DNA from 4 places in the Bradyrhizobium genomosp. III genome. Region 4 is predicted to be linked to each of the others. Evidence: riboswitches for the same ligand, from Rfam matches in the RefSeq annotation. Region 4 holds a riboswitch; each other region holds the start of a gene.

Region 1 (6,021 bases), on a different contig from region 4:
GTCGGTGACGATTCCTGCCATCTCGTCCTGCGCCAGCGTGCCGGCGTCGACCACCTCCAGGCTCGAGCCAAGCTCGCGCGCCAGCACCGAGATCGCGGCGCCGCCGGCGGCGAAATTCGCCATCATCGCGATAGTCACGGCTTGCGGATAGGCCGATACGCCCTGCGCGACGATGCCGTGGTCGCCGGCGAAGATGATGATCGGCACCCGTGCGGCACGCGGCTGTTCGGTCGCCTGCAGGCCCGCAAGCTCGATTGCGAGCTGCTCGAGCCGGCCGAGCGCGCCGGTCGGTTTTGTCAGTTGCGCCTGCCGCGCAATCGCCGCCTCGCGATGGGCCGCGGAGACATCGGGGCAGTTCTGGGGGACCCATTCGGGGAGCATGCTGCCTCGCTTAACGTGCGCGCTTGAGAATGTAGCTGTCCATGATCCAGCCGTGCCGCTCGCGCGCTTCCTGCCGCGCCGCGACGATGCGCGGGCCAACCTCGGCGAGCGCGCCGGACATGATGATCTGGTCGGGCATGCCGAGATAGGCGCCCCACCAGATCTGCAAGCCCCGCTGATCGAGCGATTGAAACGCCGTGCCGCCGTCGAGCATCACCACCACGGTATCGACATCTTGCGGCCAGCCGCCTTCGCGCAAGCGCCGCCCCGTCGTGACCAGAAAGGGCTCGCCGATGTCGTTGAGCGGCAGCGCATGCGCCGCGCACAGCGCCTGGATCGAGGTGATACCGGGCACGACCTCGATCGTCGGCAACGGATTGAGCCGTCGTGCAATGCGCAGCGAGGAGTCATAGAGCGAGGGATCGCCCCAGATCAGCAGCGCAACCTTGCCTTCGCCTTCGAGATGGTTTGCGATCGCTTTCGACCAGGCCGCGGCAACCGCATCATGCCAATCGTCCACGCCCTTGCGATAGTCAGCTTCACCAGCGTCGCGCACGGGAAGGTCGAATTCGGCAATGATTGTCTTGTCGCTGGTGAGCACGTCCGCGCAGATCGTCCGCCTGAGATCGGCGAGATCGGACTTTGCCGCCCCCTTGCGCGGAATCAGGACGAGATCGGCGGCGTTGATCGCCTGAACAGCGGCGCGCGTGAGCTGGTCGGGATCGCCGCAACCGATGCCTATCAGGGAGAGTGTGAGCATCGCGAACGCGACGGGCGGCCCTGCTGGCCGCCCGTTCGCTTGTCTCTCAGGCCGCGTTGTGCAGGCGCGGGGTGACGAGGCCGGGCGCGGTGACGCCGCGCAGCGACTTCGCCAGTGCCAGCACCGCGAGATCGGCGAGCGGCTCGATCACGATGACGAGCGCATAGGACGCCGCGAACGTCGCGATGTTGGCGAGGTTGCTCATCGCAAAGCCCGAGCCATAGAGCGCCCAGAACGCCACCCAGGCGATCACGCCGGCCTGGTAGGTCGTCGAGAGCGCCAACGCCTGCCGATACTTCAAATCGACATAGGCGGTGTTGCGCGAGATGATCCGTGTGGCGATCGCCTGGATCGCGAACAGCGGCACCAGCAGCGTGGTGACGTTCATGCCGTATTGCGGGATGTCGGCCGGCTCGAAGAACACGCCCTGGAGCAGCAGACCGAAGGCAAGGCCGAACGCCGCCGGCGCCGCGCCGAACAGCAGGAACAGTGTCGAGCCGAGAATGAAGTGCACCTCGGAGACGCCGACCGGGAAGTGCGGCAGGATCTCGAAGAAAGTGAAGACGAGGACTGTGGTGGCCAGCGTCCGCGCCGCGAACGACGTGATGCCCTGCTCACGCACGGTCTCGACCGCGAGCTTCAGCGCAACGCCGCCTGCGGCGATGCCGGTTGCGTAACTCAACACGAGCTTGGCGCCCGTCACGACCCCGGGTTCGATATGCATGGCTCAGTTCCTTCCTGCCGTCACACCCGACGGCCTTGGCCTCAAAACGTGCAGGGCCGGTCTCCTGGCTCGCGGTTCCCCGGGATTTCCGGCCTTCCCGGACCTTGCGGCCCAGTGGCTGATCGGAGTCCCTCACCGCTTACAGTCGCGGGGGCGGCTGGGGTTTTGGGCGCCGCAACTGGGTCCGCCCACCCCCATTCCCGATTATGCTCCGGCGCTTTGCGCCGCGTCGAGCACCATGCCTCTCTTGTGTGCCCCTTTCGCTGAGCCTGCGTCAAGGGGCGAAGGGCGGCCAAGGCCGTCATGTGGGATAATCCCCCGCCAGCGCCCCAAACAGGATCACGGCGGCCGTCGAGGCGGCCCCGCCGCGCGCAAGCTGCTCGGCAAGCTCGGCGATGGTGGTGCGGACCAGCCGTTCGTCGGGGCGTCCGAGGGATTCGGCGAACAGCGCGGGGGTATCCGCAGCGAGCCCGTGCGCGATCAACTTTGCGGCAAGCGCCGGAAAGGTGCGCCGGCCCATATAGACCACGGTCGTCGCTTCAGGGTCGGCCAGCGCCGCCCAGTTCAGGTTGGGCGGCAACTCGCCGGTGACATCGGCACCGGTGACGAATTGCACCCGGCGCGATGTATGGCGCCGGGTCAGGGGGATGCCGGCTTGCGCCGCGGCAACGCAGGCCGAGGTGACGCCGGGAACGATCTCGTAGCCGATGCCGGCCTCACGCAGCGTCTCTAGCTCCTCCTCGAGCCGGCCGAAAATGCCGGCGTCGCCCGACTTGAGCCGCACCACGCGCGCGCCTGTTGCGGCATAGTCGACCAACAGGCGGTTGACGTGGTGCTGCTTGGTCGAGGGACGCCCTGCCCGTTTCCCCACCGCGACGAGATTGGCGCCTGGCCGGGCGAGATCGAGGATCGCGCCAGAGGCAAGATCGTCATAGAGCACGACGTCGGCTTCGCGCAGCCGCGCGGCGCCCTTGAGCGTGAGAAGCTCGGGGTCGCCGGGCCCGGCGGAGATGAAGGAGACGAATCCGCTCACCGGTCCTCCGCGATCAGATGAAAGAAGGTGCCGGTGGCGTGGCCGCGCTGCGAGCCGGTTTCGGCGATGACCGCGCCGGTCGCGTCATGCACGACGGCCAGCGGTGTATCAGGCTGGGCAAGAATGGTCGAATAGTGGAATTCGTGGCCGCGCAGGCGTGCGCCGGAGCGATGTCCCGGCATCGGCGCGGCGAGTGCGGCCAGACGATAACCGAGATGCATGCGGCGCTTGGCAAAGCTCGTCTCGAGGCCAAGCAGTCCCGTCATCTCGTGGCGGACACCGTCCGCGTCGGTCAGAGCGGTTCCCAGCACCATATAGCCACCGCATTCGCCGTGCACCGGCCGCGTTTCGGCAAAGGCGCGCAGGCCGCTGCGAAAACGCGCATTGGCCGCGATCTTGCCGGCATGCAGCTCGGGATAACCGCCGGGCAGCCAGCACACATCGGCGCTCGCGTCAGGCGCTTCATCGGAGAGCGGCGAGAATGTCGAGATCTCCGCGCCCGCCGCGCGCCAGGCTTCCAGCATATGCGGATAGACGAAGGAGAACGCCGCATCGCGGGCCAGCGCGATGCGCTGCCCCGGCGGTGTCACGTTCAGCCCATTCGCGGCAGGTTGCGGCGACCAGCTGGCAGCCGATCGCAGCACCGCATCGAGATCGACATGCTCGGCGACGAAGCGCGCGGCCTCGTCGATCAGCTTGCCGATCTCGCCCTGCTCTTCGGCCTGCACCAGGCCGAGATGTCGCTTCGGCAGGCTGATCTCGGCATGACGCGGCAGCGCGCCGAACACGGCAATGCCGGAATCGTTGAGCGCACGCCGCACGAGGTCTTCGTGGCGCGGGCTGGCAACGCGGTTGAGCACGACGCCCGCAAGGCGCACACCGGGGCGATAATCGCGAAGTCCCGCGGCGATCGCCGCCGCGGTCTGCGCCTGACCGGAAGGATCGATCACCAGCACCACCGGCCAGCCCAGCATCTCCGCAATGTCGGCGGTGGCACCGGTGCCGGAGACACCGCGCGCGGCGACGCCGTCGAACAGGCCCATCGATCCCTCGGCGAGCACGACATCGGCGTCCGCGCCGCGGCTGACGAGATGGGCGATGCCCCCGCGGTCCATCGCCCAGCTATCGACGTTGACGGAAGCGCGCCCCGTGGCGGCGGCGTGGAAGGCGGGATCGATGTAATCGGGACCGCTCTTGAAGCACTGCACGTTCAATCCGCGATTGCGCCAGGCGCGCGCGAGCGCCAGCGTCAGCGTGGTCTTGCCGACGCCGGAAGCCGGCGCGGAGATGACGAAGCCTGCCGCCATCACGAGGCCTCCGGAAAGCGTGGCTCGGCACCGACAGGCCGATAGCGACGATCGTAGTCGGCGGCATAGAGGCGGCTCTCGTCGAAATCCGCAGCACCAAGCGTTCTGCCGACCAGAATGATCGCGGTGCGCTCCATCTCGGTGCCGACGGCAGCATCGAGCGTAGCAAGCGTGGCGCGGACGATGCGCTGGTCCGGCCAGCTCGCGCGCCAGACGATGGCGACCGGGCAATCCGCGCCATAATGCGGCGCGAGCTCGGCGACGACCTTGTCGAGCAGATGGATCGACAGATGGATCGCAAGCACCGCACCGGTCGCGGCGAATGCGGCGAGCTTCTCGCGCTCGGGCATCGCACTGGCGCGGCCGGGCGTGCGCGTCAGCACCACCGTCTGGGCGAGACCGGGCAGCGTCAGCTCAGCCTCCAGAGCGGCGGCGGCGGCGGAGAAGGACGGCACGCCAGGCGTCACGGTGAAAGGGATACCGAGTGCGCGCAGGCGGCGGAGCTGCTCGCCCATCGCCGACCAGACCGAGAGATCGCCGGAATGCAGGCGAGCGACGTCCTTGCCTTCGGCATGCGCGGCGGCGATCTCCGCGATGATCTCGTCGAGCGATAGCGGCGCGGTATTGACGATGCGCGCGCCCGGCGGGCAATGCGCCAGCACGCCTTCGGGGACCAGTGAGCCCGCATAGAGGCAGACCGGACAGGCCGCGATCAGGTCGCGGCCGCGCAACGTCAGCAAATCGGGCGCGCCCGGCCCTGCCCCGATGAAATGCACCGTCATGCGCCGTCTCCTTCCGCGATCGCGGCGGTCGCAGTGCGATCCCGCGAGACAACGCGTGCCGAGATCAGCCGTGCACGCGGCCCCGCCGCAGCGAGAGCTGCTGCTTCGGCAACCGATCCGATGCCGAACTTCTCCATCACGAGTTTGGACCGGGTCGGCGTGGCTATCCTGGCCAACATGTCGGCCGGAACAGCCTTGATCGGCAGGCCGCACTCAAGCGCGAGCTGCTTCAACGGCTCCGCGTCGGCCTTGTCGCTGACAGTTGCCATCGCAGTGAGGCCTTCGGGATCACCCGCAGCCAGCAGCGCTTCGCGCAGCGAAGCGAGAGTGACATCTCTCCTGAACCCAAACCCGGCCACCTTCATCGGACCGTACTCCACTGCACCACCGGCCGTGCCGCCTCCCAGGACCGGTAACGGCCGAGCGGGCCAGCATAAGCGATGTCGACCCGCATCAGCTCGCCACCGTGGCGCTGGTGCAGATCGCCGAGCAACGCTTCCGTCTCCAATGTGACCGAATGTGCAACCAGCCGTGTGCCCGGTGCAAGCCGCGACCAGATCGCATCGAACATCGCGATGTCGAGGCCGCCGCCGATGAAGACCGCATCCGGTGCTTCGAGTGCAGCAACAGCTTCAGGCGCCCTCCCCGTGACGACGGTTATCCGGTGCGAAAGTCCAAACGCCGCTGCATTGCTGCGGATGTTTGCGACGCGATCCTCGCGCGGCTCGATTGCGGTCGCCGTCCCGCCGCACAGCGCCCACTCGACCGAGATCGACCCCGAACCGGCGCCGATATCCCACAGCCGTTCGCCCGGACGCGGCGCCAGCGCCGAAAGCGCGAGCGCACGCACCGGCCGCTTGGTGATCTGGCCGTCATGGACGAACAGATCGTCAGGACGCCCCGAGGCGTGGGGCATACCATGCGTGCCCTTCGCCTCAACGGCGACGGTGATCAGGTTTCCAGCGGGATCACCGGCGAAACCGTCGGCGCGATGTTCTTGGATGCTTTCGCGTGGACCACCGAGTGCGGCGAGC
Region 2 (11,275 bases), on a different contig from region 4:
CCCTTATTCACGAGCGATCGCGGCTGCAATCGGCGAGATCGAGTGTCGAGAGCGAGATGTCGCCTAGCTGCTAGCCAGTCTTTTCTCTCTCGTTAGAGTCAAAGGCTGGATTGATGACGGATTGGGAGACGATCCACTTTTCCATTATGACCGTGATCCCAAGCTCTTGTTCCGTCTCAGCCCTCGGGAAAACATGCGTTCGATCGTCAAACTCGTCAGGGTCCCTCACGGTAGCAGCACGATTTGAGCCGAACCGCGTTGCCGCGCCCTTTCTATTGCCCCCCTGCACGCCCTGGGGAACGTCATTGGGATCTCCGTTCTTAATTAATAGTCTTTGACTGCAATACTGGGCGATATGATCCGGAAGCGCCGATAGCGGCGCCCGCTTGGCTTCTTCCCGTACTCGCGCTCCCACGTCGAAGTGTCAATCCGCACATCCGTCATGTTCGCTGATCGCCTCAAAGATTACAACCTTGCCCTAGCGACCGTGCTTCAGAGCGTCAATTCCTTCGAGCTGGTCGGGGTTGGGCTCGTCCTTGATGTTCCAACGGATATCGCAAGCCGCCGAATCTTCTCCAATCGAACAAGCGCCTCTTGGAGTAACGAGGCTCGGAATTTGCAAGTCGTCGGCGCGGGGTGGCGCTGCTCAGCCGTCCTTCGGAAATCCCTCCGTTCAATGCAGAAACACCATAGCGGCGGCACGCCTGACAGCTCTTTATTTCCGTCAGCTACAAATTCTTGTAGTTGACCCGCGCGGTGTCCTCCGGGCTGAATCGCGATCAACCCCACAGGAGAGCAAAGCTATGTCTCCACTAGAAGCAATCACCCGTTGGCTGGACTCACAAGATTTGGGCATGCAACTTGAGATCGCCGGTTTCGCGACATTCTTGGTTTTCGGGGATGATGACACTTTCACGCTCGGCGACTCGGAGCAGCTCGAGTCTCTTTACCGATGGTTGAACGAGCCAAGCTTGGCATCGGGCATCGCCGCCGAACGTGCCCTGACCTTTCGAGTGTACTTCGCTTCCTTGGCCGAGGATAGATCGACGGGCGCCGGATGGAAGCGAACCGAAGTGTTGGTGCGGAGAATTCTGAAAGACGCTACGCGAGACGGGAGGTTTGCCGCTGCCCGCAAGGCGCAAAGGATGCTTGAGCTCTTGCCCGCCCGAAAAGAGAGCTGGAATCAGGTCGTGAGATCCTGGAATGAATTGGCCGCGACGTATCTAACACACGAGGCTCTCAGTAGTTGGAGCGCCGCCGAGAAGCTCCGAGGCCTGAGGGCGATTTCAAGCACCAGCGTTCCTGTTGCTGGGCTTGGGTCGCCTCATCGAGGCGCTGCTTAATTCTGGTAAAGCCGCAATTCCCCTGTGCTGCGGGGCGAGCGTCTGCATGCACCTGTCGGATCCATGGCGGCCACGCTAGCCGCTTAAAAGCATGACAGCGCATTGAAACTGACCGTCAGGGCCACCGGAGGATATCTCCACCCGACCGGCGGCCCACTTGCGATGCTGTAGCACAAGAGCCGAAACCGGCATCTCAATGGCAGGCACGGCTTCGCGCTTTTCTTCGAACATATGCCAATGCCAGCGGGCCTAACACATCGAGATGAACGAAAGTCTCCGGATAGGCTATATCGTTTCGGTAGCTTCATTGCTCGAGAGCCGCTCAGGCCGATGTTCAGGGCCGTAAAAGGTGGTACGTCCGCCTGCCTTCGGCGCAGACGTGGCTGCTGCTCGACATGATGTCGCGGCGGCGTCAGTGCCGCTGCGAACGAAAACCGACAAATATCGGACAAAATCCGCAATTGGTGACGAAAAGTCCGGATTGGCTATATAATATGAGATCGTTGGATGGGGGAGCCCGATGTCGATCTATAACCCTTTGAGAGACAAGCTGGTCGCAAACAGCTCTGCCTCGCTCAAGATGACCTTTGCCGACATCGAGATGCTTATCGGTCGCTCCCTCCCGAAATCAGCGTATGAATATGATGCGTGGTGGGCCAACGAAGACCCCGTCAAAACAAATCACAGTCACAGCCTTGCGTGGACAGTTCCGGGGTATCAAGCCGAACCAAATCGATTGCAGCGGACAGTAACATTTCGGCGCAGGGGGTAGCATTTTCCGCAAAAGCGAATGCCTTGAACCTGGTTCGCTAATTCGACAATCGAGGATGCGTCGTGAATGAAAATGATCACGCGACACGACTAAGCCCGTATCGACAAGACATGATATTTCTTATCGCAGTAGCCTCTCCCTCCGTTGGCAGCAAGCAAGGGGCGGCCGGGCGCCGATACGCGTGCCGAGCTCGATCTTGGCGTCCCTCATCTCCGCCAGCAGAGCCACGGGATCGAGCGTGCGATAGCTCTCGAAGGCGCCGTTCGTTTGACGCCTTTGCTCAGCTTCGGATGCGCGAGAGCGCACTCAGGGATCATCGCCGCTTCGAGTTTGGGACGGAGCGGATCGGCGACCTTGCCGAACTGCGCCGTTGCAGCTTCTGCATCGAACTCGGTGACGATGAAGGCGAAGACGACACGGCGCCCGGTCTTCCAGCAACCGGCTCACGTGGCTGTTGGAGATGGGTGCCGTAGTCGGCCGCTCCGAGCGCAGTCGTTCAATACCGAACTCGGCTGGGAGTTCTGTGAGAGCTCCTGGAATAGCCAGTTCTCGGGATGTCGCTCGGCCTGTTTCGCGGCTCAAATTTCATGTATCGAAGAGGGTACTGGCCGTGATCGAGAAGGCCAGCCGCAGCAAGAAATTCTGGACTCTTAACTCGATGCGGCGCCGAGCCTTATCGCCGGCCCCTACACACGCCTCCGTCTTACTGCGGATGCATCGTCCGCCCGGAACGAAATGGATTGAATGCGGCTCGTCCGTCGAAGCTTCGCCGTAAGCGGGAACACTTGCATCCAATGGCCGACGAACGGTCGATACGGGCGGAACGAGGACACGCGGAGCAGCTGCAATCAGGAAACTGACTCGCTGTCGATGCGCTGACTCTTGTCATGCTGATGTGCTCGAAGCCGCGCAGGACGGGTAACCGCGATTAGACATTTTCGGGTCAAGCCACTTAATCAACAGTCGGCGGACAGCATCCGCGACCGACCCGACATGCACTTTGCCCATCGACCGGCCGCTCAGGCGGCGCTTGCGACCCCGTCAACTACCAACCCTTGCAGTTGATGGAGGTGGCGGAAACGTGGCAATCGTCGTCAATATCCCGTCGGGGGCGTCGAATTCGAAACTGGGATTCAGAAGAATAAAAAAATTGCTAGCGGGCACGGTAGCCCTCAACACGCTGGCTGCTCCTGCCTCTGCCGTTGATCCGGCCGCGCGGCCTTACTTCAAAGCGCCTCCGGCGGTCATTCCGATCTATGATTGGAGCGGCTTCTACGTCGGCAGTGCTGGGACGTGGTCAACGCCGGCGGCGTGGTCGTCGCTCCGCCCGTTGGCATGGGGCGCCATCATGCGACGGGAGGCACGGTGGGCGGTCACATCGGCTACCGCTGGCAAATAGCGAACTCGGTGTTCGGTCTGGAGACGCAGGGCAATTGGGCCGATTTCAAGGGCTCCAACGCGAACCTTGCTTTCGCAGGCGTCCGGGATGACTCCACGCTTGATGCATTCGGCCTGTTCACGGGCCAAGTCGGCTATGCTTGGAATAACGTGCTGCTCTATGTAAGAGGTGGGGCTGCAGTCGTCCGTGACAAATACCGGGTCTCCGATTTTGCGACCGGGCTCACTATCGACAACGGCAGCGAAACTCGTTGGGGCGGCACGGTAGGGGCGGGCCTTGAATTTGGCTTTGCTCCGAACTGGTCCATCGGCGTTGAATACGACCACCTGTTCATGGGTCGTCGGGATGTGGATTTCTTTTTTTCACCCGGACTCGTGGGTGTTCCGGTGGGCACTTTTGCAGGGACTGCCCGTATCGGTCAGGACGTCGATATCGGCTTGGTCCGTGTGAACTACCGGTGGGGTGGCGTGATCGCCACGACCTATTGATCGATCTTCGCCAAAATGGCGCGGGTTCGCACCAATATCCTGAGCCGCATCGCGGCATAGAAACCTTGGCAACAGGGACTCGCATCAATAGCGCTATCGGCTTCTTGTCGGTACATCGGCTCGAGCTGGTTAGGCGTGGTTCAAAGGAATCTGGCTGATCTGGTTATGACGCAGCGCCACGGCGAGATCGCGGCGAACTCAAGCGTGCTGCCGTGGTCGAACGCCAGCCGCTTAGTGGCTGGCTGCGCCGATTTCCCGGCCCCGTGCCTCCACCTGCATCACCGTCGGCTTTCCGGCCGTCGGAGAATGATGAGGCAAAAAATAGTTTTGTCGACCGTCGTAGTTAACCCGGCCCTCGCTTAGGGAGACACAGGTCATCGATTACAATCGTTCCGGTCGGCCGCAGCACGCTCATCGCACAGGCAGCGCACTGAAATGCGAGCCGAGGTGCGAGCCGGGCGCACCTTCGTGCTACGACTTGGTCGACCAGGTCGAGGCCGCACTGGCCACCTCGGACGAAAGGCCGACGAGCGGTCGAAGCGGCGCTCGTGCGAGGGTGGGACATAACGTCGACGACGTGATGGCTTGCGTCATCGTCGCTGCCGATCTCTGCGCCCGATCAGCCTGCCGAACCCCCGCTGGCGCGGATCAATTGGGAGCGCCTCGGAGAGCGGATGCAAAATCTCGAGAGGTGGATCGGCAGCGCTGAAGCGGAACTCTTGTGTTAGGACAGAAACGCGGCTGTCATCCGAGCCGCATTGCCAGCGTCTGCTCGTAGTAGATCACCTCCGCGAAGCCACGGCCGAGGAAGACCGCCAGTGGGTCGGCGACGAAATCAAACGCGAAGGGGGATGAAGAACAAATCGGTTTGCCTGATCCGACCGGGCTGCAATGAAGATGACCCCCTTTGACAGGGTTGCCCCTCTTTACAACTTCCGATTGCGTGATAGTAATCCCCTCTAGCCCTAAGAGGGGGGCGGCCGTGGCGATCATCGAGAACATTCGTCTGCTCAAGGGCGTAGCCGTGTTGCGCTGATTGACTTCATGAAGGTGGTTGACGAGACCCACCTCACCGACCTGCGGAAATACTGTAAACCCTAGCCGCCATCAGCAATGGAGCGCATGTACCGGCTTAACCCAACAAACCATCTGTGTGTCCGGCTTTGTCGCGCTGCAATCAAGACGCCACGATGAGGAGGTCCGGTTCTATGCCTTTGTCATGCTGGCGGGTGACGGCGACGACTATCGGCGCCTGCCGCTGTCAATGCCGCTAGCATGAATAAAATGGGCTAGATACGGCCGAAAGTCGCCCACACCCCGTCTTCGCCGTCCCAGCTGCCGCGGCTCGCCGCCTTGGAGTACTCCGTGGCGCGCTGCTCGAAGAAATTGGCGTGCTCGACGCCATTGAGAATCTCGACGAGCCACGGCAGCGGATGCGCCTTGAGCTGGGTGAACCCGCCCTCCTTCGCCTCGAAGAAGCCGAAGACCGGGGCAATCCGGAGTTGGGCCAGTCGCCAGTCGGCGACGTAGCGGACGTAGGCGTGGATATGCTCAGGCAGCATCCCCTCGATCTTGCCAAGGCCGAAGGCGAGCTCGACGAAGTTCTCCTCCAGCTTCACCATGGTCTTGGCTACGTCGACAATGTCGTCGCGGACGGGGCGCGTCACCGCGCCGGTTTCGCGGTGCCATTCGTGAAATAGCTTGATGATGCCCTCGCAGTGGAGACTCTCGTCGCGCACTGACCAGCTTACGATCTGTCCCATGCCGTTCATTTTGTTGTGGCGTGGGAAGTTGAGCAGCATGGCGAAGCTGGCGAACAAGGCCATGCCTTCGGTGAAGGCGCCGAACATCGCCAGGGTACGGGCGACATCCGCCACGCTGTCGACGCCGAACTCGTGCATGTAGTCCGCCTTGGCGCGCATCTGCGCATAGCCGCGGAATGCCTCGAACTCGGTCTTAGGCATACCGAGCGTCTTGAGTAGCAGGGCATAGGCGTCGATATGAACCGTCTCCATGTTAGTGAAAGCGGCCATCATCATCTGGACGGTGAGTGGCTGGAAGATCGGAATGTACCGCTTGAAATAGTTGTCGCCGACCTCGATGTCCGACTGAGTGAAGAAACGGAAGATCTGGGTGAGCAGCGCGCGCTCGCTGTCGGTGACGCGGCCCGAAGCCCAGTCGTTGAGGTCGGCGCCGAGCGGCACCTCCTCGCCCATCCAGTGGGTCTGCTGCTGGCGCTTCCAGAACTCGTAAGCCCAGGCATAGCGATCGACGTCGTAGCTGCCGGTCGAGTCAAGGAGGCCGACGCGTCCCTTGCCGATCAACGTGCGCGGATCGGCGCGCGATAGATCGATCACTGACATGCGAGGCACTCCTCATAGTCGGTGCGCTGCCGCGCCGGCTGCTGCGTCGGCGTTGCATCCCCGGCAATCTTGCCGGCGAACGCCGCGCGCGAGATCGACTTTGATCGACAGTAGTAGAGGCTCTTCACCCCACGCTTCCACGCCGTCCAGTGCAGCATGTGGAGGTCCCACTTATCGACGTCGGCCGGCAGATAGAGGTTGATCGACTGGCTCTGGCAAATCAACGCGGCGCGGTCGGCGGCAAGCTCGACGATCCAGCGCTGGTCGATCTCGAAGGCGGTGCGAAAGATCGCTTTCTCGTGCTCCGACAGGACGTCGAGATGGGCGACCGATCCGTCGTGCGCGATGATCGACTCCCAGGTCGCCGAGGTGTCGGCGCCTTTCGCGGCCAGCACCTTAGCGAGGTGCGGATTGCGCACCGAGATGGCGCCGGATAGCGTCTTGTGGGTGTAGATGTTGGCCGGGATCGGCTCAGTGCAGGCGCTGGTGCCCCCGCAGATGATGCTGATCGAGGCGGTCGGCGCGATTGCGATCTTGTGGCTGAAGCGCGCCATCACGCCGCGTTCCAGGGCATCCGGGCACGGGCCACGCTCGCGAGCGAGCGCCACGGATGCGGCGTCGGCTTCGCGACGGAGTTTTCGGAACATGTTCAGATTGAATGACTTGGCCAAGGTACCCTCCATTGGAATGCCCTTGGCCTGGAGAAACGAGTGGAAGCCCATGACGCCGAGGCCAACGGAGCGCTCGCGCAGGGCGGCGTAGCGGGCACGCTTCATTCCGTCCGGCGCCACCGTGATGAAGTGCGTGAGCACGTTGTCTAGGAAGCGCATGACGTCCTCTATGAAGCCGGGCTCCTCATTCCACTGGTCCCAGGTCTCGAGGTTGAGCGACGACAGGCAGCAAACCGCGGTGCGCTCCTCGCCGCGATGATCGATGCCGGTCGACAGGGTAATCTCGCTGCACAGGTTGGAGGTCGAGACCTCGAGGCCGAGCTCGCGCTGGTGCTTGGGGAGCGCACGGTTCACGGTGTCGATGAACAAGAGATAAGGCTCGCCGGTCTGCAGCCGGTTCTCAAGGATGCGTTGCCACAGCTGGCGGGCGTCGATCTCGCGGACGACCTCGTTAGTCTTCGGGCTGCGCAGAGCGAATGCGGTGCCGGCGCCCACGGCACACATGAACTCGTCGGTGACGTTGATGCCGTGATGTAGGTTGAGGCTCTTGCGGTTGAAGTCACCAGACGCCTTGCGGATCTCGAGGAACTCCTCGATCTCGGGATGGTGGATATCGAGATAGACCGCCGCCGAGCCGCGCCGCAACGAGCCCTGGCTGATCGCCAGCGTGAGGCCGTCCGTGACGTGGATGAACGGGATGATGCCCGAGGTGACGCCGCCCCTCGCCTTCTCGCCGATTGAGCGAACATTACCCCAGTAGGTGCCGATGCCGCCGCCATTGGAAGCAAGCCAGACGTTCTCGTTCCAGGTGCCGACGATGCCTTCGAGCGAGTCCGACACTGAGTTAAGGAAGCACGAGATCGGAAGGCCGCGCGTCGTGCCGCCGTTGGAGAGCACCGGTGTGGCCGGCATGAACCACAGCCGAGACATCGCATCATATAGACGTTGGGCATGCGCAACATTGTCCGCGAAGGCGCAAGACACTCGGGCGAACATGTCCTGGAAGCCTTCGCCGGCGAGCAGATAGCGGTCGGTCAGCGTCAGCCTACCAAACGAGGTCAGCAGGTCGTCGCGCGACCGATCGAGCGAAAGGTCAGACGGAGTTGGCGATCGCGCGGGGGGCCTCGGCAGGGGAGCCGGCAATGCTGGGGGCTGCACAAGACACAGTTCAGGTGTGGTAGGCTTTGCCTGCGCTGAGGGCTGCCGCACACTCGGCAGCTCAATGAGATGACCATACTGATCGAAATCGTAAGACGCCGACATCGGCAACCCCGTGATATTTGGGGGCTGGGACCGTGCGGACGACTTGCGAGGGGACCGGGCAAATGTCCCCGGCTGCAAGCGACCCACCGGGCACCCCGCCCGAGGACATGGGTTCTGTCGCGGTAGGTTTCCTGGCTCGCGGGTCGCTGAGGCTGTCGGCCTTCCCAGCGCTGTCGCGCTAATGCCTCGGAATAGCCGCTGCCGACACAATGGGTTCCCCCCTAACACCGTGCCACCATATATGCGAATTTAAAACCACTACGACACCACATATAGAAGCCTTTGCCCAGACTCGTCAAGACGGCACAGTCAAGTTAACCAGTTGGAGCAGCCCCGAGGTCGAGGTTCGAAATTCGCCGAGCGCCTGTCCTGAGAGCCTCACTCAAAAAACATAGATGTCTCAAGGCCTGGCCAATCGGCGAGTTAGGAGCCTCAGATGGGCGACGAGCGGCCAGGCGAGCTCGGTAGCGGCGGAACCTTCGAAGTCTTTGCAGAGATGCCCACATCTGCCGAGCCACGCAAAGGTGCGCTCGACGACCCAGCGCCTGCGATCGGCCAAGATGTGCTCAAACCTTTGGAAGTGGCGTCGCAAATTCTCCAACAGGGGAACAGCAACCCTGGACATCCTGAATGTTGGCATCGATCGGTTCGCGGTCCGCGAATTGAGTTGGGCCGGATCGGGTTTCGGTAGCCATACGCGTCTCGCCATTCATCGCTTTCTGTGGCCTTAGATCAAAAATTGTCTGGAGCCCGACCGCAAATCGATGCAGCCGCCCGTGGCAATATCCCAGCTTAGTGGATTTGACCCCGCCAGCTCTCACATCAGACGTGCCAACTTTGCCGAAGAGACGATTGGTATGCTTTTCGCAGGCCCGGCGAGCCGCCTCACGTGCTCAGTTGTCTGGCCGCGAACATAAGCCGTCCTGACCGAACGCGGTCATGTCAGGTTATTGGCAATCAATCCTAACGGGATGAGGCGGAGCTATGCTTGAGTCTGGGTGACGAGCCGATCCGGCGGCGCGGCCTTGCTGGGTCGGAATGAAGCCGTTCGCAACATTGGCGTGAGCGGCGGCGAAGAACCGTGTTGTATCTCACCAACGACCTTGAAGCCGTGACGTTGGTAAAAGGGAATGTTTTCAGGGTTCGAACTTTCGAGGTAGGCAACAATGCCGTCCTCATCGCATCGTTGAAGGGCGTAGTTCATCAGCAACGTGCCAAGCCCTTTTCCGACCCAGTTCGGATCGACGGCAATGAGTGGCAGATACCAATGTGGCTCGTGGGGACGATGTTCGGCCATTCTCCGCCGCAAGTGTGCCATATCCTCGGTAATCTCCGGGCGCAGGGATAGCGCCATGATTGCATCCAATGCCTCCTCATCTTGCTGCACGTTGGGAGGCAGCCACAGGGCCGCGCCACGAATCTCTCCCGCGACGTAGGCTGTGCCATGTGCAAATGCTCGGCCCCCACAGGCGTCAATGAACTGAGGCATGCTTCTAAGGTATTGCCTTGGGTCAGGCCAGCTCCAACGCATCAACGGATCCGCGGCAAAGCCGAGCACAATTGTCCAGACAGTGCTTGCACGAATGTTTGCGTTCGCAGATCTGATATCTGATTCTTCTGTCATGAAGTCGTTTCGGGGCTCTGTTTTGGCATTGGCCTTCCAAGGAGGAGCATGGCATCGACACATCTGACGGTGAGCGGAATGGATGCACCGACGGGGACTCGCCGGGTGCATTTGGTTTCCCTTCCGAGATCTCCGCCTGTCTCAGACGGCTGACTTTGACGGCCACTTCGGACGAAGGCTCCTTGGTAGGCAATGCTTGGATCTACATATTCCTGGCGGGCTTCTGCGCTTCCACGCCCTATCTGGAACCCGCCCCGCCCTTCCCAAGGAAGCTCCGACGTTCTCAAGGTCGACACGGTTCGGCAGCCTGCAACCGTCCGCGAAGGGAATGACATGAGGACGCCTTTGATATTGCAAGTGCGAAGAAGTCAGGGCATGGCGAACATCGGGCGATGGCTGCCTGAACCGGGCTCCGGCACGAGCAAACAGCCAGCCAAGTGTCGCGCGTCGAGGTCCAGACTAGGCAAGGAATCATCACCTCGTCTCGTATTGAGCGGTTCTCGTAAGTTTCTTGGTCAAAACACATGCTAAGTGCGAAACCTCCATTGCCAACGTCGTGTCCGCGGTCACCGGCAGAGAGAGCTTTCGTCTGCGAGACTCATATGCGTAGTACAGCGGCTTTCCAATTATCGCATGTTGTCCGCGCTCCTTGATGTTCTTGTCTCGGCGCATCATCGCCGCGATTCGCGATTGTCGGATCAAGGCAACGGGACTGGATACCACGACGCTGCCGCCGTCGACCTACTGAACAACGCAACTTGGGATCGCGCGAGAGCTTTCGTGCATTGATTGATCGTCAGGCGTGTCGATCGCTCGCACAACGGCGTTAGCTCTATCGAGCGAAAACGTTGCTGTCGTGCCCTCGTCGTACTTGACGCCCAGGTCAGTTGTATCCGCCGCGATCCTTGCCATAGTGGGAAAGACAGCAGGCTGACGTAGTTGCGTGAGTAACTCTCGTAAAAGAGGTTTTTGGCCACAAGCGTTGATGGCTTCGTAGGACTTGTTCCAACTCACTCCCTGATCGGAACGGTTTGGAAGATTTCTTGGCGCTGGTATGCTTGCCACACCAGGTCCGAGATCCACGTGGTGAGTCATGTTGTTTCGTTCTGTCTTGGAAAACTGTAGTCGTCGGGGCAGCATATCAGAAGGCAATGTAGCGAAGACCTCCCCAGAATAGGTAGGGATCTATCCGCCCTTGATGCTGAGTTGGCCCGGGTTCAACCTTGAGCATAGTCTGTCGAACGCCATCCGGAACTGCCCCCTTTTCGTCATGAAGAACTGCCCCCACCATCGGACGTTTGATGGTCGCTTCCGCCGGTGACGGGACGGAGGGAGGCGGAGCCGACCGGACG
Region 3 (4,576 bases), on a different contig from region 4:
TTGCTTCTCAGGACCGTCGGATAAATCCAGTGCAGCACACTGCCGGCCCAATTCCAGCCCCGCTCGCCCCGCCTCGTGTCCAGGACGACCTCGCCGGTGGACGAGGAAACATAGACTTCCGTCCCGGCAGCATCGCCGAGCGCCACACGAAACAGCGGCCGGTGGCGATCGAAGCCGTTCGGCACGCTCCACTGATCGTAGTCCGAACGCGCAACGACCGCGGCCCGCGCGGCATCGAGCCCGCGATTGCGCGCGTGCTCCCGCGCGCTGGCAAGCGCAGCATCGGCAATTGCGACCGACGCATCCGCTCCGTCGAAAGCGCGGACCGCGCGCACGCGCGACGATCCCGACACGATGTAGACCGCTGCATCGCTCCGCTGGATCAGCCGGACGCGCACGGCGCCCGCGACCCCGCTCGCAGCGACCGCCTCCACAACCGGGATCCTCGCCGCTCCACGATCCACCGGCGCAAGGCCGGCAAACCGTTCCGCTTCCGTCAGCGACGGAAACGGAACGAAGTGCATCACGATCCCCGTCGCAAACCACATCGCGAACAGCAGGCAGAACGCGATCCCGAGCCAGCGATGCGTAACGACGATCGCGCTCATCATCCGTTCAGCGCCCTACCATTTGAACGCGGCCGAGAGCTCATAGGTGCGCGGCGCACCGAGGAGGATCTGGTCGGGATAGAACGGATCGCCCCAGATCGCATAGCGCTTATCAGTGATGTTGCGCACGCGGAAGGTCAGGCGGGCCTGGTCGACCGCGTTGAATACCGTCTTGGGGATATCGACGAAGGCGTAGACGTCGGCGACGGTATACGCCTTCATCGTCACGACATTGGCATCGGTGTTGTAGCGGTCGCCGACATGGCGGCCGGTGATGCCGAGCTCCACCGGCCAGGGCGTGAAGAAGCGCCAGGATGCACCCGCATTCGCCACGATGCGCGGCACGTTCGGCGGCGTATTGCCGGAGAACGAGCCGCCGACGAAATTGTAGTCGGCATAGCGGGCGTCGACATAGGCGATGTTGCCCCACAGACGCAGTGGATCGATCGGACGGACCGAAGCGGCGAGCTCGACGCCCTTCGACTCCTGTCGCCCGGCGATGTTGAGCGCCATGCCGCCGGCCGCGGCATAGACGTTCTTGCGCACGATGTCGTAGGCCGAGAAAGACCACTCCGCCCTGTTGTCCCAGAACAGGTGCTTGACGCCGGTCTCGTAGGTACGCGAGGTCGTCAGGTCGAGCGGCTGGGTCGGCGACAACAGGAAGCTGGTGTTCGCGGAGACGTCGGCGCCGGTGGCGTACTGGCTGAAGAAAGTCATGCCGGGCACGACCTCCCACGTATAGCCGATGCGGCCCGTCACCGGCGCCCAGTCTTTCGTGAACGGGAAGCCCGCGTTCACCAGGCCGGCGGCATCCGTCGAGTTGCGATCGAGCCCGATGTGCTCGACGCGCAGGCCGCCGATCAGCGCGAAGGTCCGCGTCAGCTTCAGCCGGTCCTCGAACGACAGCGCCTCGTTGTCGATACGCGCGGTCTGCTGCTTGGTCGTGAGCAGACCGTAGAAGCCGCGGTTGGGATCGACCAGCGAAACATAATCGTTCGGGAAGTTTGCCGCGCCCGGCCTGACGAAGTCGAGATAGCTCGACGACAGCGTCGTGACCAGCCGGTTGTCGAAGCCTGCGATATTCGTGTCCCAGATCAAATCGGTGATGTTGCCGACGAGGCGCTGGCTGTGCGCGACATAGAAGCGCTCGCGATACACCTGGTTGTTGGTGGAATCGAACGCCTCGATCTCGTTGTTGAACCAGGTGCGCTCGGCACCGTAACCATAGGCCTGACTTTTCAGCGTCAGGTCCGGCGCCAGCTTCAGCTCGAAACCGCCGCGCAGCCACACCTCCTGCGCGACGTTGCGGTTGTCGAGGACGTTGTAGTTGGTATTGAAGGTGCGGTCGTCGATCGTGACAGCCCCAAGATCAGTCCTGTTGAAGTAGTTGCCGGAGACGATCCCCGTCGTCGCGTGCGATCCACTGAAAGCGATCGGCACCAGCGGCGCGCCCCAATAGGCTTTCGAGCGATCCTCGCGATACTCGATCGCGCCCCAGATCTTGAGACTGTCCGAGATGCGATAGTTGAGCTGGCCCGACACATCGAGCATCTTGGTATTGGTGTCGTCGGCAAAGCCGTTGAGCGCCGAACGGCTGATGTCGAAGCGGTAGTCGAGGCCCTGCACATTGGTGCTGCCGCCCGAGCCGTAATGCGCGCGGAACGAGCTGAGCGAATCCCAGGAGAAATCAGCTTCGTTCCGGATCGCTCCCGTGTGCGGCTGCTTGGTCACAAAATTGATCGCCCCGCCGGCGGCGCCCTCGCCCGAGATCAGCGATGCCGGGCCCTTCAGGAATTCCACGGCTTCCAGATTGGCGGTGTCCATGATCCGCGAGGTCATGTTCTGCGGACCGATCTTGATGCCGTTGTAGAGCGTGTTGATCTGGCTGTTGGTGAAACCGCGCATCGAGAAGGCGGAAGGCTCGGCCGGATTATCGCCGGAGGTGACGCCGACCGCCCCCTGCGCCACGTCGGACACGGTGCGATAACCCTGCTCGCGCATGGTCTCCGCGGAGATCACCTCGACGGTCGCGGGCGTCTCGCGCACCGTCAGGCCGAGCCGCGAGGCGCTTTCGGCCACGGCATTGCTGTTGAGCGGCGTCGGGGGTGCCGCAGTCGGCACGGCAGGCTTCGGCATCGCTGCTGCGGTCGCCGGCCTGCGCGCTGCTGCGCGGCGCGTGCTCTGCGCCTCCCGGCCGGCAGGCTTGGCCTGCTTGCGGGATTGGGCCGGCGACACCTCGACCGGCGGCAGGGGCTCTCGGGCCTGCTGCGCCAGCGCAGCGGGCGGATCGAGAGCGGCAAAGGATGTGAGTGCCGCGGAGGCGAGCAGGAATTTTCGCGGTCGTACGATACGGATGGAAGACACGGTTTCGGGCCTCGGTATGACGTCAGTGGCACGTCACAGCGAACGAGGTCTCACCTTTTGGCCCTTCAGCCGTCCGATGAAGCCGAATGTCTGTACTCCCCGACCGACATCTTCGCGTGTGACCACGGCTGACGGCAGGTCTCCTGGCTCGCGGGTCATCACCACTTCGTCGCCTTCCCGGGACCGAGGACCCAGTGGCTTCTGACGAAGGATTATCCGCTCACAGTTGCGGGGGCAGCCACGGCGTTGGGGACAATGTCCCCGCACCGTATTCCCTTTTCATCCCCTCTCGGGGAAACCGTCGCGAGCATCTAGGATTACCATCACAACAGAGTCAATGTGCCAGTTGCGGCGTTATGGCCACAACGACCAACTTCCTTGGAGATGAGCATGGAAGGCGAGACCTTCCTCTGGTTGATACGGCACGCGCCCGTCGCGGGCGTCACAGGCACGATACACGCGTCCGACGCGCCGGCCGATCTCAGCGATCGCGCGCAACTGGACGCTGTGCGACGGCACCTGCCACCGGATGCCGCCGGCTATGCCAGCCCGTCGCGGCGTACGGTCGAGACGGCGCGCGCGCTGGGCCTCGAGCCGGAGCCCGTCAGTGAATTCCGCGAGCAGGATTTTGGTGACTGGACCGGCCATCGCCATGACGAACTCGAGGCGACCCGCGGTGAGGCCTATGCGCAGTTCTGGAACGATCCAGCTGGCGGACGACCGCCGGGCGGCGAGAGCTTTGCGGATCAGGTCGCGCGTGTCCGGCTGGGCCTGTCGCGGATCGCAGCCGGATCGGCCACGCTCGTCGTGCATTCCGGCACCATCCGCGCCGCGCTCTGCATCGCGCTGGACCTGACGCCGACGGCGGCCTTGCGCTTCGTGGTCGATCCGCTGTCGCTGACCCGGATCGATCGCCTCCTGAGCGGCTGGCGCGTCGTCTCCGTCAATCAGCGGATCAGTTAGGACGATCCGGCACATTGGCCTGCGCAAACGTCGCCATGCCGTTGTGGAGGCTGCAGGCGAGGCGCACCAGCGGCAGCGCGATGGCGGCGCCCGATCCCTCGCCGAGCCGGAGATCGAGGCTGATCAACGGCTGCACGTTCAGCGCGCGCAGCACCAGCCGATGCCCTTGCTCCGCCGATTGATGCGACGGCAGCAGGAACGGCTGGCACGACGGATTGAGACGTGCCGCCGCCAGCGCCGCCACCGATACGATGAAGCCATCGATCAATACAGGGATGCGGCGCTGCGCGGCCGCGATGATCGCACCTGAGATCGCCGCGATCTCCAGGCCGCCAACGGCGCATAGGATTTTTTCCGGCGAAGCGCCGCCAACGCCGTGACGCGCGATCGCAGCATCAATCACACGGGCCTTGTGCGCGCGCCCCGCCGCATCGATCCCGGTGCCGCTCCCCGCAATCTCTTCGGCGCTGATGCCGAGCAGGCCCGCCGCGATTGCCGCCGAGGTCGTGGTGTTGCCGATCCCCATCTCGCCGAAGATCAGGAGATCAGGCTGATGGGCAGCCGCACGTGCGACGGCGCGCTGGCCGGCCTCGAACGCATACCCCAGCTCGGCGGGTGCGAGAGCGGCTTCGACGCTGAAA
Region 4 (9,192 bases):
GGGAGAGCGCCAGGGCGCGCCAGCCCAATTCCATCGGCTTCGCATAAGTCGACGCAAGTTCAAGCGTGCCGTCGAGGGCGATCTTCCAGGCGATAACGTACTGTTCGTCCGATTTGTTGTCCCGGTGTCTGGTCCACGAAACGAAAATAAAGTCGTTTTGGCCAAGTTCAACAACGCCCCACATTTGAGGCACGAACTGTGCCACCTTCGAGACATTGGAGATAATTTGTTCTATCGTCTCACCATCTTGCGCTCGCCAAGTTGACTTCAGTCGTTCGACAAGGGGACTGTCGCTGGCCCGAATATTATTGCTCATGGCAGCCGGCCAGGCGAGGCAGATTAAAAATCCGACCACGCTAAGCCATAGCGCGGGTCTTCCAGGCATTCTCTTCATAACCCTCGGCCTATCGCGTTTCATCCAAATATCTTGTGAAGCAGGCAACCTCGAACCTGCTATGCCATCGCAAGAAGTTTACGGGGATGCACCCGCTAGCTGTCCCGCGCGAGCAGGCGCTCCCCTCTATGTCATGCGCAGCTAACTTCCCCGGCAGCGACTGCGTCAATTGGCTGAGCTGGACCTGCCCAGAGGAGGAGACTGGGCATTCCGAGGGTCTGCATTCTTCGTGCCAGGCAATAGGCGGAAAATTTCACGGAGTTTGTGTCACTCTTGTCGACTTTCCGACCTTTGCATGTTTTCGATGTTTCTGTTTGGCGTATCCGCCGCAGCTTGTGCATCCATGTCCCGCACCGGATATTTAGCAGAAGAGTTGAACGCCTCGATGCCGGATGCCTGTGGACGGAAGTGGGTTTGCCGCCATTGAGCTGTGTGGTTCGCTATCGTGCCGCCCGCGTTCGAGCTGCGTGATTGCCAAGCACCAAGCCGGCTTGATCCCAGCTCTGAAGTCTGGGTGGCACGCAAATCAACCCCTCGCCAGTTGCTAAATTTCGCCACGTGCCTTGGCCTATTCGCCGCAGATCCTTTAGTTGAGCGAAGAGCTGGCTAGCTGAGGTGCTGGGCGAACCTCTGGAAATCGCAAAGCCGCATTGAAAGCGCTCTGATATAACGTCGGTACTCCCGCCGGCAGGCTGCTTCTGTCCCTTTCATCAATTTAGCGTGCGGCTCCGCCTCAAGGCAGCTCCGATGCTTATCCGGCATCTGAGAAGGATATGTCTGATTATGACATCTCTGATGAGAGAATGTTTCTAGATGGTGAAGTCACAGAGATGCACGGTCATTCGGCTAGCGGATGTCGCAGATTAGCTTGCACATAATCTGAGAGGTTGACGGAAGAGTTCTCCTGCCGATAATCCAAGTCGTCGAGGTTCTCCGGTTCCCATTGATCCGGAGCTAAGAGGGAAGCCGGTGCAAATGCCGGCTCTGCCCCCGCAACTGTGAGCGGCGAGCCGCTGTCCGACGATGTCGCTGAAGCCTGCACGGCTTCGGGAAGGCCGGACAGCAGCGATGACCAGCAAGCCAGGAGACCGGCCCCGACAATATATTGGTCCACGGGCGGGGTGTCTCGGTGGTGCGCCAAGCAGCCGTCGCACGCGCGACTTCTCCTGCCTGCGTCCGCCATGGCCTTTGTCCCCAACAGGGGTTAACGCTATGTCTCCTCTCTCTCTTCCAGTTGCTACGCTCGGAACGCCACGCATCGGCCCAAGGCGTGAGCTCAAGCTCGCTCTAGAAAGCTACTGGGCTGGAAAGATTAGTGAACAGCAGTTGCACGAAGACGCATTCGGCCTACGCGCAGCGAACTGGGCTCGTCAAAAATCGCTCGGCGTCACGATCATTCCGTCAAACGACTTCTCGCTGTATGATCAGGTGCTCGATACAAGCGTCATGGTTGGCGCAATCCCGGAGATCTACGCCGCGAACGGAGAATCCGTTTCGCTCCAAACGTACTTCGCCATGGCCCGCGGATCGCAATGCGGCGAGCAGGATGCGAGTTGCGCCCAGAGCCCGCGGGGATCTGGCGTGCCCGCGCAGGAAATGACCAAGTGGTTCGATACCAACTACCACTACATGGTTCCTGAGTTTTACCGGGGACAGGCGTTCAGACTGTGCTCTCGCAAACCCGTCGAAGAGTATGAGGAAGCGAGGGCTCTTGGCTTTCAGACCCGCCCTGTCCTGATCGGGCCGGTCACATTTTTAAAGCTCGGCAAGAGTACCGATAGTGCGTTCCAGCCCCTCTCTCTCCTCGATGATCTGATACCCGTCTATATCGACCTTCTGCATGAATTAGCCAAACGAGGGGCAAGTTGGGTTCAGTTTGACGAGCCCTGCCTGGTCCTTGATCTGGATGAGGCGGCGCGAAATTCGTTGCTGCACGCCTATAACCGGTTCGCAAAGGAGGGACCCGCTATCAAGATCATGCTTGCGAGCTATTTCGGCGCCCTAGGCGACAATCTGGATACTGCCTTGAGCCTGCCAATTTCCGGTCTGCACGTCGATTTGGTTCGAGCGCCAGAACTATTGGATCAGATCGTTGCTGACGGCCGAAGTGATCTCGTCATGTCGCTCGGTGTCATCGACGGCCGGAATGTGTGGCGGTCGAACTTGCCGTCGCTCCGTCAGCGGCTGAAGCCCTCGATTGCGAAGCTTGGCAGGCACCGTGTACAGCTCGCTCCATCCTGCTCGCTGCTTCACGTGCCGGTCGATGTTGAACTCGAGACCGGGCTCGCGTCCGACGTCAAGAGCTGGCTTGCTTTCTCGGTTCAGAAGATGCGTGAGCTTGCGATCCTGGCGCGGGTACTCGCAGGCGACCAGAATGTTGGGCTAGCTCTTGCCGAGTCGGAATGCGCTGCGACTGCCCGCCGGACCTCGCCGAAGATCCATAATGCCAACGTCGCTGTCCGAATGAGGGCGATCGATCAGACGATGCGCCAGCGCGCCACCCCGTTTGCCCGTCGTTCCGAGATCCAAAGGGAACGCTTTGGACTACCGGCTTTTCCCACCACGACGATAGGATCGTTTCCGCAGACCACAGCGGTGCGAAATGCTCGCGCGGCGCATGCGCGAGGTGCGATGAGCGAGGAGCAATACGACAGGTTCCTCAAAGAGGAGATAGCCCGCGCCGTACGTTGGCAGGAGGACATCGGTCTTGACGTCCTCGTTCATGGCGAATTCGAGCGTAATGACATGGTGCAGTACTTCAGCGAGCAACTCGCCGGCTTCGCATTTACAAGGAATGGATGGGTTCAGTCCTATGGTTCGCGCTGCGTTAGGCCCCCGATCCTGTTTGGCGATGTAGTGCGGCCGAAGCCGATCACCGTGGAATGGTGGCGCTACGCGCAATCACTAACTAGTAAGCCGATGAAGGCGATGTTGACCGGACCGGTGACGATCCTGAACTGGTCGTTTGTTCGCGATGATATTCCTAGAAGCGAGGTCTGCCGTCAGCTTGCGCTCGCGATGCGCGATGAAGTCCGCGATCTCGAGAATGCCGGTGCGGCGATGATACAGATCGACGAAGCTGCACTTCGCGAAGGATTGCCATTGCGCCGGTCGGACTGGAAGGCATATCTCGATTGGGCCGGAGATTGCTTCCGCATCTGCTCATCGGGCGTTACCGATCAAACGCAAATCCATACACATATGTGCTACTCAGAGTTTAACGACATCATCGGTGCGATCGCTGCAATGGATGCGGATGTCATTTCAATCGAGACGTCGCGATCGAAAATGGAGCTGCTGGATGCGTTCAGGAGGTACGAATATCCAAATCAAATCGGACCGGGCGTGTACGACATTCACTCTCCGCGCGTTCCCGAGACGGACGAAATGAAGGAGCTGATCGTGCTAGCTCGGACGCGCTTGCAGGATTCTCAGCTCTGGGTCAATCCGGACTGCGGCCTAAAAACGCGCAAATGGGAGGAGGTTCGGCCTGCGCTCGCCAACATGGTCGCTGCCGCGCGCGAACTGCGCGCTGCATCCGATCCGCAAATCCGTTGATCCCGAGCTCCGGTCTGTTCTCGACAAAGCTAATTGGGTTATGGTGATTTACGCTTTCCACATTATCGAGGCTATCCTTGCCGCTGACAAAATGCCCGGTCCACTTCGTGGACCGGGGAAGGTACGGTCTCGGAGAAAAGATGGTGACGCGTTACGCTAGTTTCGTCGGCCGCGGGAGAATTGCCGGCTGCTCGATCAAGGCGACGACATTCGCCGAAAATCTGCGACCCATTCAAGCAGAAGTGCCGCAGCTCAATCATGCCATGGTACGCGGCCGTCTAGGCTGTGATTTGTCGCTCATGGGCACGTTGGCAACGGCCGCGACAGCAATGAGAAAACTAATGCTTGACGGACACCGCAAGGCACCGGCGCGGATTCGGTCCGCTCGGAGATGCCGTCAGGGTCCCTCAATCAATCCACGCTAGATAGTTTCCGAAGAGAGGACGTCAAAGGCACTCCGTACCCCAACTCACGCCAATCCATTTGGAATAACGGCTATCCGGGCCAGATACGCCAATGCGTCGGCCGCACAGCGATTTGCTCTCCGGTATTCGCGTTGATCCATCCGCCGAAGATCCGGCGGCAAGGAAAGACCACCCGGTGAATTGAATTACCCTCGATCACGGCAATCTCCAGATCCTGATCGAAGGGCGGCGCCTTTCCAAGCTGCTCCCATGTCAGATCATTAGATGCTGGGCGGTGTTCATAGCTGCGGGGTGACAAATTCAGATAACCTTGTTAACACCGCGCACATCGCTTGGGTTCTGCGCGGACGGGCCCAAGCCGATAACGTTCGGATGGCCCGCGTTCTCGATCGCGTCAGCCGCGGCGGAGGGCTATCGGCCATGCGCTGTTGTGACGAAACATGATCCGCTCGCGAACTGAAATATTTAGATCTGCGCCACGAAACGACATCTGAGCTTTGGTCGAATTGATTTGGATCAGCTCAAGGCCTCGGCCGTTGATATTTGTAGCTGTGCTGCACAAGTTAGACTGGACTCCAGCTCCAGTAATCCGGCCCGGAGCAGGGTAAATGGTCCGGCCGTCTGTCATATCACGTCCCTTGTTGGTGAGACACATCTCCTTATCCTCCGGCGTCATCGTGTTGGTTGTGTGTGGGGGGCCTCCCTCACGCGCGCATTTTCTTAACACCGTTAGATGGGCGGCATCGCTCTGAGCCCATAGCAGGGCCGTCCCGCAGGCCGATAAAGTAGATGCCGTCGCAAGTCGGCGCAATTTATCATGTGGCCGGTCATTGGCCGCCGCGCGGCTGCGGCTGCGTCTGGTAGCAGTCCTAGGAACGGCAGCGGGTACCCGGGCAAGAAAGCATCATGGGCGTCAAGCATTTCGGTCCGCCGTGCGTCTGACCTTACTAGAAGACCACTTCTATCAGAGGCAGCCGCTGCAGCATTGATGCTTGTCAAAAAGTTGTGCGCGTCCGGGATCGGAGGCTCGTGACCGCTACCAGCCGCAGACGCTCGTCGACATGTTCCGAACTCGCGCTTCAGCCAGCGCCTCGCGTTCTCTGCAACAGACCAACGCGTTGAATTGAGGTGCAACCCACGCCCATGGCTAGGACAACTTTTCGCCATTGCTCCGTGCACGCCGACGGTCAATTGATGCTTCGCCTTTCACTCGGTGGCCTTGCCGGGCGCTGATAGACCTTAAGCTCCGGCGCTGAAGTCCTGGACCGGGCTTATCGAAACGTGGGCTAGGACAAGCGTGATGAGCGGCTTCTGCAATCGCGTCTTCAGGTGGCCGCCGATGCAAGTTCGGGGTTCTTGGTGCCCAGCGATCGCTTGCGCGCATAGCCGCCGGCGCATGGCAGAAATCAGCCCGCGATAAGCCTGCACTTGCGGCAGTCGTTCACAAGACTATCGCGGACAACTCGTAAAGTTCACGGCGGACTTTCTTGGCCTATCTTCGGAGGATCAGACAGACCTCTTGGGATGCTCCTTGAGGCAAATCAAATACTCCCCGCGCGAATGGCAGAATAGTGGATAAGCAAACCACACAAAGAGAGGGGGCATGCCTTCATTTAGCGTCCGGTTTATGAAGATCGTTTGCGACGATGCCGGCGGCGAGCATCGTGCGTGCCAGGCAGCATTCAAGGTCGATGCCGCCTCGCTGAGTGCTGCTGCTCAGCAGGCGGAGACCGATTTCTGCCGGCAAAGGCGGGTCCGCGATTGGACAATCTTCGCCGATGTACTGGAGCTTCGAACACCGCCTGCATGAGCCAATCCGTCCACATCATCTTCGAGCATTCCGCGAGGACGAGCTCTCCTGAGTTGCAAGGGCGTCGCACTTTCCGGGTTTCCAAGGAAGTTTAAGGTCTTCAACTCCGGCCAATGCTCTCAGTTCACGCCCGTGACATTCACCGGCGTCCTCGCCAGTCATGGTATTCTTCGGCTATGGCATCCGGCGCGACGACGTGTTCGTCGAGCATGCCTACGACATTGTGTCCGGCTCCGCGCTTCAATCGGATGAGACTTTGCCCTTTTACAGTGACCGGCGTCCACTTCGAACCTTGGCAGCGGTGCTCCGCATCAGCCTTACTTCCGCCCGCTGCCATTCCGTGCGGTAGCCTTACTGTGGCAAACGTTCCAATTATACAATTTGAACCACGCCGGCAGCCGTATATGGAATCCCGAAGGGACGGCAAATACGTCATCCGCCGGCGAACCTGCCAGGTCAGATAGGTTGAATTCGTGGTGTAGAGCACGTATCCGGCAATGGTGTAGAGCGCATCTGACCAGCCGGCCAAGGCGGGATCATCCCAGTGGGTAGAGAACAGACGATCGCGCTGCTCCGCGTCTGTCCTCCGCGGCAGCGGGCACACAAGCTGGCACGCGGGTCCGCCATCGGATCAAGGACCGCTACCTGGACGAACTGAATGAGGACGTCGAAGGAATTGTGAACACGTTGCGGAAGCTTAACGTGACCGTGCATCGACCGATGACACTCGATGCGTCCACCGTGGAGGTTCGCACCCTTGCTTGGTTGGCCGCAGTCGTGCCGCCGCTCAATGTCCGCGACATAGCGTTAGTGGTTGGAGACGAATTGATCGAGACCCCTCCTATGCTCCGCTCACGATACTTCGAGACGCAATTTCTCAAGCCAATCTTCGCGTCCTATTTCGACCGAGGCGCGCGATGGTCAGTGATGCCGCGCCCGTTGATGACTAACCGTTCATTTGACCGCTCCTACGCCCTGTCAACGACCGGTGGTCCAACGGAACCGATCCACCATCCCGGAACACATCCCTATGACGTTGGCCTCGAGATGATGTGGGACGGTGCGCAGTGTTTGCGTGTTGGACGCGACCTCGTCGTAAATATCGCTACCAAGAATCACGCGATGCCATGTGATTGGCTTGAGCGCCATTTGCAAGGACGATTTCGGATCCACCGTGCCTACAAGCTCTGCGATAGCCATATTGATAGTATGGTCATAGCGCTTGCGCCGGGGCCGCTGCTCGTGCGGTCTCGCGAGGTGGCGGACTATTTGCCAGAAGCAATGCGCAACTGGGACATGATAGTAGCGCCCGAGCCAACCAAAAATAGTTTTCCGGCTTACAACGACGACGATCTGCTGTTGTCCAGTCTTTACATTGATGTCAACGTCCTCTCGGTCGCTCCTGACGTCGTCTTAGTCAACGACGCCTGCCCCGAGCTGGCTCGGATCCTTGAACAGTTCAGCTTTCAGGTTGTCCCGGTTCGGCGCCGCCATAGACGGATCTTCGGCGGTGGGTTCCATTGCGTTACTCTCGACACGGTTCGCGAAGGCGGGCCGGAGGATTACTTCAGCTAGTACCGACGATCGTCTGCTTTCCGGGCAACGATCTGCTAAGCCGCTGCTTTGGGAGCCTCATACCTGGCGAAGCTTATGCTGCATCAGCTAGTTGGGAGAAAAATCGTAGCGTAGGCTGGCATTGCCGTAGTTGAGCCACCTAGATAGACTCTCCGCCGCGTTTGAGGTCGACATTGACGGGTGCCTCTCCGGGCGCCGTAAGTCGGGACGTGCACACGCTCACATCTTGCGGCACCATTGTGCGCGTGACCGTCTTCCCTTATCAGGACGGGAGCTTTTGAATGTCATTTGATCGTCCAGTGACTTAAAGGAAACTGTTGCTTCGATGTCACCAGATCGGTGAACAGCCGATCTACGCTTGTGCGAAAAAGAGCCACCACATGTTCGATATCTATTTGAACCAAAGAAACGATCTTTTGGTCGTGCCGAGAGGCTTTGCGATCCCCGCGGGATTGGGCGGGAATTGGAAACGAAAGAAGCGGGCGGTTCGTTTCGTGAGCGACGTCATTCGTCAGGATGTACAACGGCGTGGCTACTACCGACGTCGTTTGATCTCAAGTCGGTCGAAGTCGGCAGTCGAGACCACCTCACGCTCCTAGTCAACGCAGCTATCTAATGCTGAACCGTTCTTCGGAAGAGTCCTGGCAAGATGCAGTCGAAAAGCGTTGCTTACCGCGGCGACGGCAGGCGGGTGTCGTGCAATCGGCTTTAGGAGGAAGCTCTCTTTTGAAAAGCGGCTCGCAGCTCTGGAGCTTACCTCAAAATATGTAATATGGGCTTTTCCTTAAGTCGATGGCGTGCGCGAGTTTTCAGTTGTCGATACTGAAGATACTCGCCTGCAGCCGCACGGTCTGGCGAGTATCGAAGTCGTTAAGCAGCATTTGGCTATCTATTTTAGCAGCGGCCCGGAGTGGACGGACCGTATGAAGCGGATTGCGAGCCGCGCGACCCCACTCGATGTTTTCGGCCAAAAGCTGATCGAGCGGAAGGCCGGGTGCTGGATTATCACCGAAGAGGGAAGAGAGTACTTGAGGCGCTCGAAAACTTAGATCGGGGTACTATGCAGGCGCAGGTTGAGCGAGAGATCGCGCAAGAGCCGAAAGCTGAGCTGCCGCTCCCTTTGGTTTCTCGGCTGGAAGCGAACACGGGCAGAAAGCGTCCCACGGCATGCGATTGAGCCGACGTAAACCGATGTCGACGTGGAGGAAAGCCGCTTGAACCCTTGCTGGTGGTGATGCAGTTCGACTGGATTGCGAAATTCAATCTAGAAACAGTGTCGTTGTAATCAGTGTTGTGGAGTCGTTGAACGCGACCAAAGATATTGACCTGAGGGACGAAGGATTTGGCCTCTTCGTGCACATCAGTGTCATCGAGACGGTCGGCTAAACTGATTTCCCGGAAGGCATCCGGGTCAAATACGAGAAGGGGAC

What was found. Region 4 has a riboswitch for cobalamin ahead of metE (5-methyltetrahydropteroyltriglutamate--homocysteine S-methyltransferase). Riboswitches for the same ligand answer to the same signal wherever they lie in the genome.
Region 1: it holds a riboswitch for cobalamin, as region 4 does, so the genes downstream of both, IC66_RS0113095 (energy-coupling factor ABC transporter permease) here and metE (5-methyltetrahydropteroyltriglutamate--homocysteine S-methyltransferase) in region 4, are expected to answer to the same signal.
Region 2: it holds a riboswitch for cobalamin, as region 4 does, so the genes downstream of both, IC66_RS0138135 (ribonucleoside-diphosphate reductase subunit alpha) here and metE (5-methyltetrahydropteroyltriglutamate--homocysteine S-methyltransferase) in region 4, are expected to answer to the same signal.
Region 3: it holds a riboswitch for cobalamin, as region 4 does, so the genes downstream of both, IC66_RS47100 (TonB-dependent receptor) here and metE (5-methyltetrahydropteroyltriglutamate--homocysteine S-methyltransferase) in region 4, are expected to answer to the same signal.

What each region holds. Positions count from the first base shown of each region.
Region 1 is NZ_AJQF01000154.1:592-6,612, reverse strand. It holds gene cobT (nicotinate-nucleotide--dimethylbenzimidazole phosphoribosyltransferase) at 1-381, opposite strand, end outside; gene cobF (precorrin-6A synthase (deacetylating)) at 392-1,141, opposite strand; gene IC66_RS0113095 (energy-coupling factor ABC transporter permease) at 1,188-1,865, opposite strand; cobalamin riboswitch at 1,903-2,121, opposite strand; gene cobA (uroporphyrinogen-III C-methyltransferase) at 2,167-2,898, opposite strand; gene IC66_RS0113085 (cobyrinate a,c-diamide synthase) at 2,895-4,205, opposite strand; gene cobM (precorrin-4 C(11)-methyltransferase) at 4,205-4,987, opposite strand; gene IC66_RS0113075 (cobalamin biosynthesis protein) at 4,984-5,352, opposite strand; gene IC66_RS0113070 (bifunctional cobalt-precorrin-7 (C(5))-methyltransferase/cobalt-precorrin-6B (C(15))-methyltransferase) at 5,349-6,021, opposite strand, start outside.
Region 2 is NZ_AJQF01000485.1:7,400-18,674, forward strand. It holds gene IC66_RS46760 (DUF7662 domain-containing protein) at 1,864-2,115, shown strand; gene IC66_RS0138115 (outer membrane protein) at 3,409-4,002, shown strand; gene IC66_RS0138120 (hypothetical protein) at 4,747-5,004, opposite strand; gene IC66_RS0138130 (ribonucleotide-diphosphate reductase subunit beta) at 5,292-6,365, opposite strand; gene IC66_RS0138135 (ribonucleoside-diphosphate reductase subunit alpha) at 6,356-8,299, opposite strand; cobalamin riboswitch at 8,404-8,574, opposite strand; partial or broken gene IC66_RS46765 (transposase) at 8,700-8,846, opposite strand; gene IC66_RS0138145 (GNAT family N-acetyltransferase) at 9,282-9,923, opposite strand; gene IC66_RS49300 (ATP-binding protein) at 11,192-11,275, opposite strand, start outside.
Region 3 is NZ_AJQF01000154.1:6,636-11,211, reverse strand. It holds partial or broken gene IC66_RS0113120 (PepSY domain-containing protein) at 1-611, opposite strand, end outside; gene IC66_RS47100 (TonB-dependent receptor) at 624-2,972, opposite strand; cobalamin riboswitch at 3,089-3,290, opposite strand; gene IC66_RS0113110 (histidine phosphatase family protein) at 3,363-3,935, shown strand; gene cobT (nicotinate-nucleotide--dimethylbenzimidazole phosphoribosyltransferase) at 3,928-4,576, opposite strand, start outside.
Region 4 is NZ_AJQF01000539.1:1,098-10,289, reverse strand. It holds gene IC66_RS0141325 (hypothetical protein) at 1-316, opposite strand, end outside; gene IC66_RS46920 (hypothetical protein) at 662-952, opposite strand; cobalamin riboswitch at 1,304-1,505, shown strand; gene metE (5-methyltetrahydropteroyltriglutamate--homocysteine S-methyltransferase) at 1,607-3,952, shown strand; gene IC66_RS0141310 (hypothetical protein) at 5,981-6,187, shown strand; gene IC66_RS0141300 (glycine amidinotransferase) at 6,890-7,762, shown strand.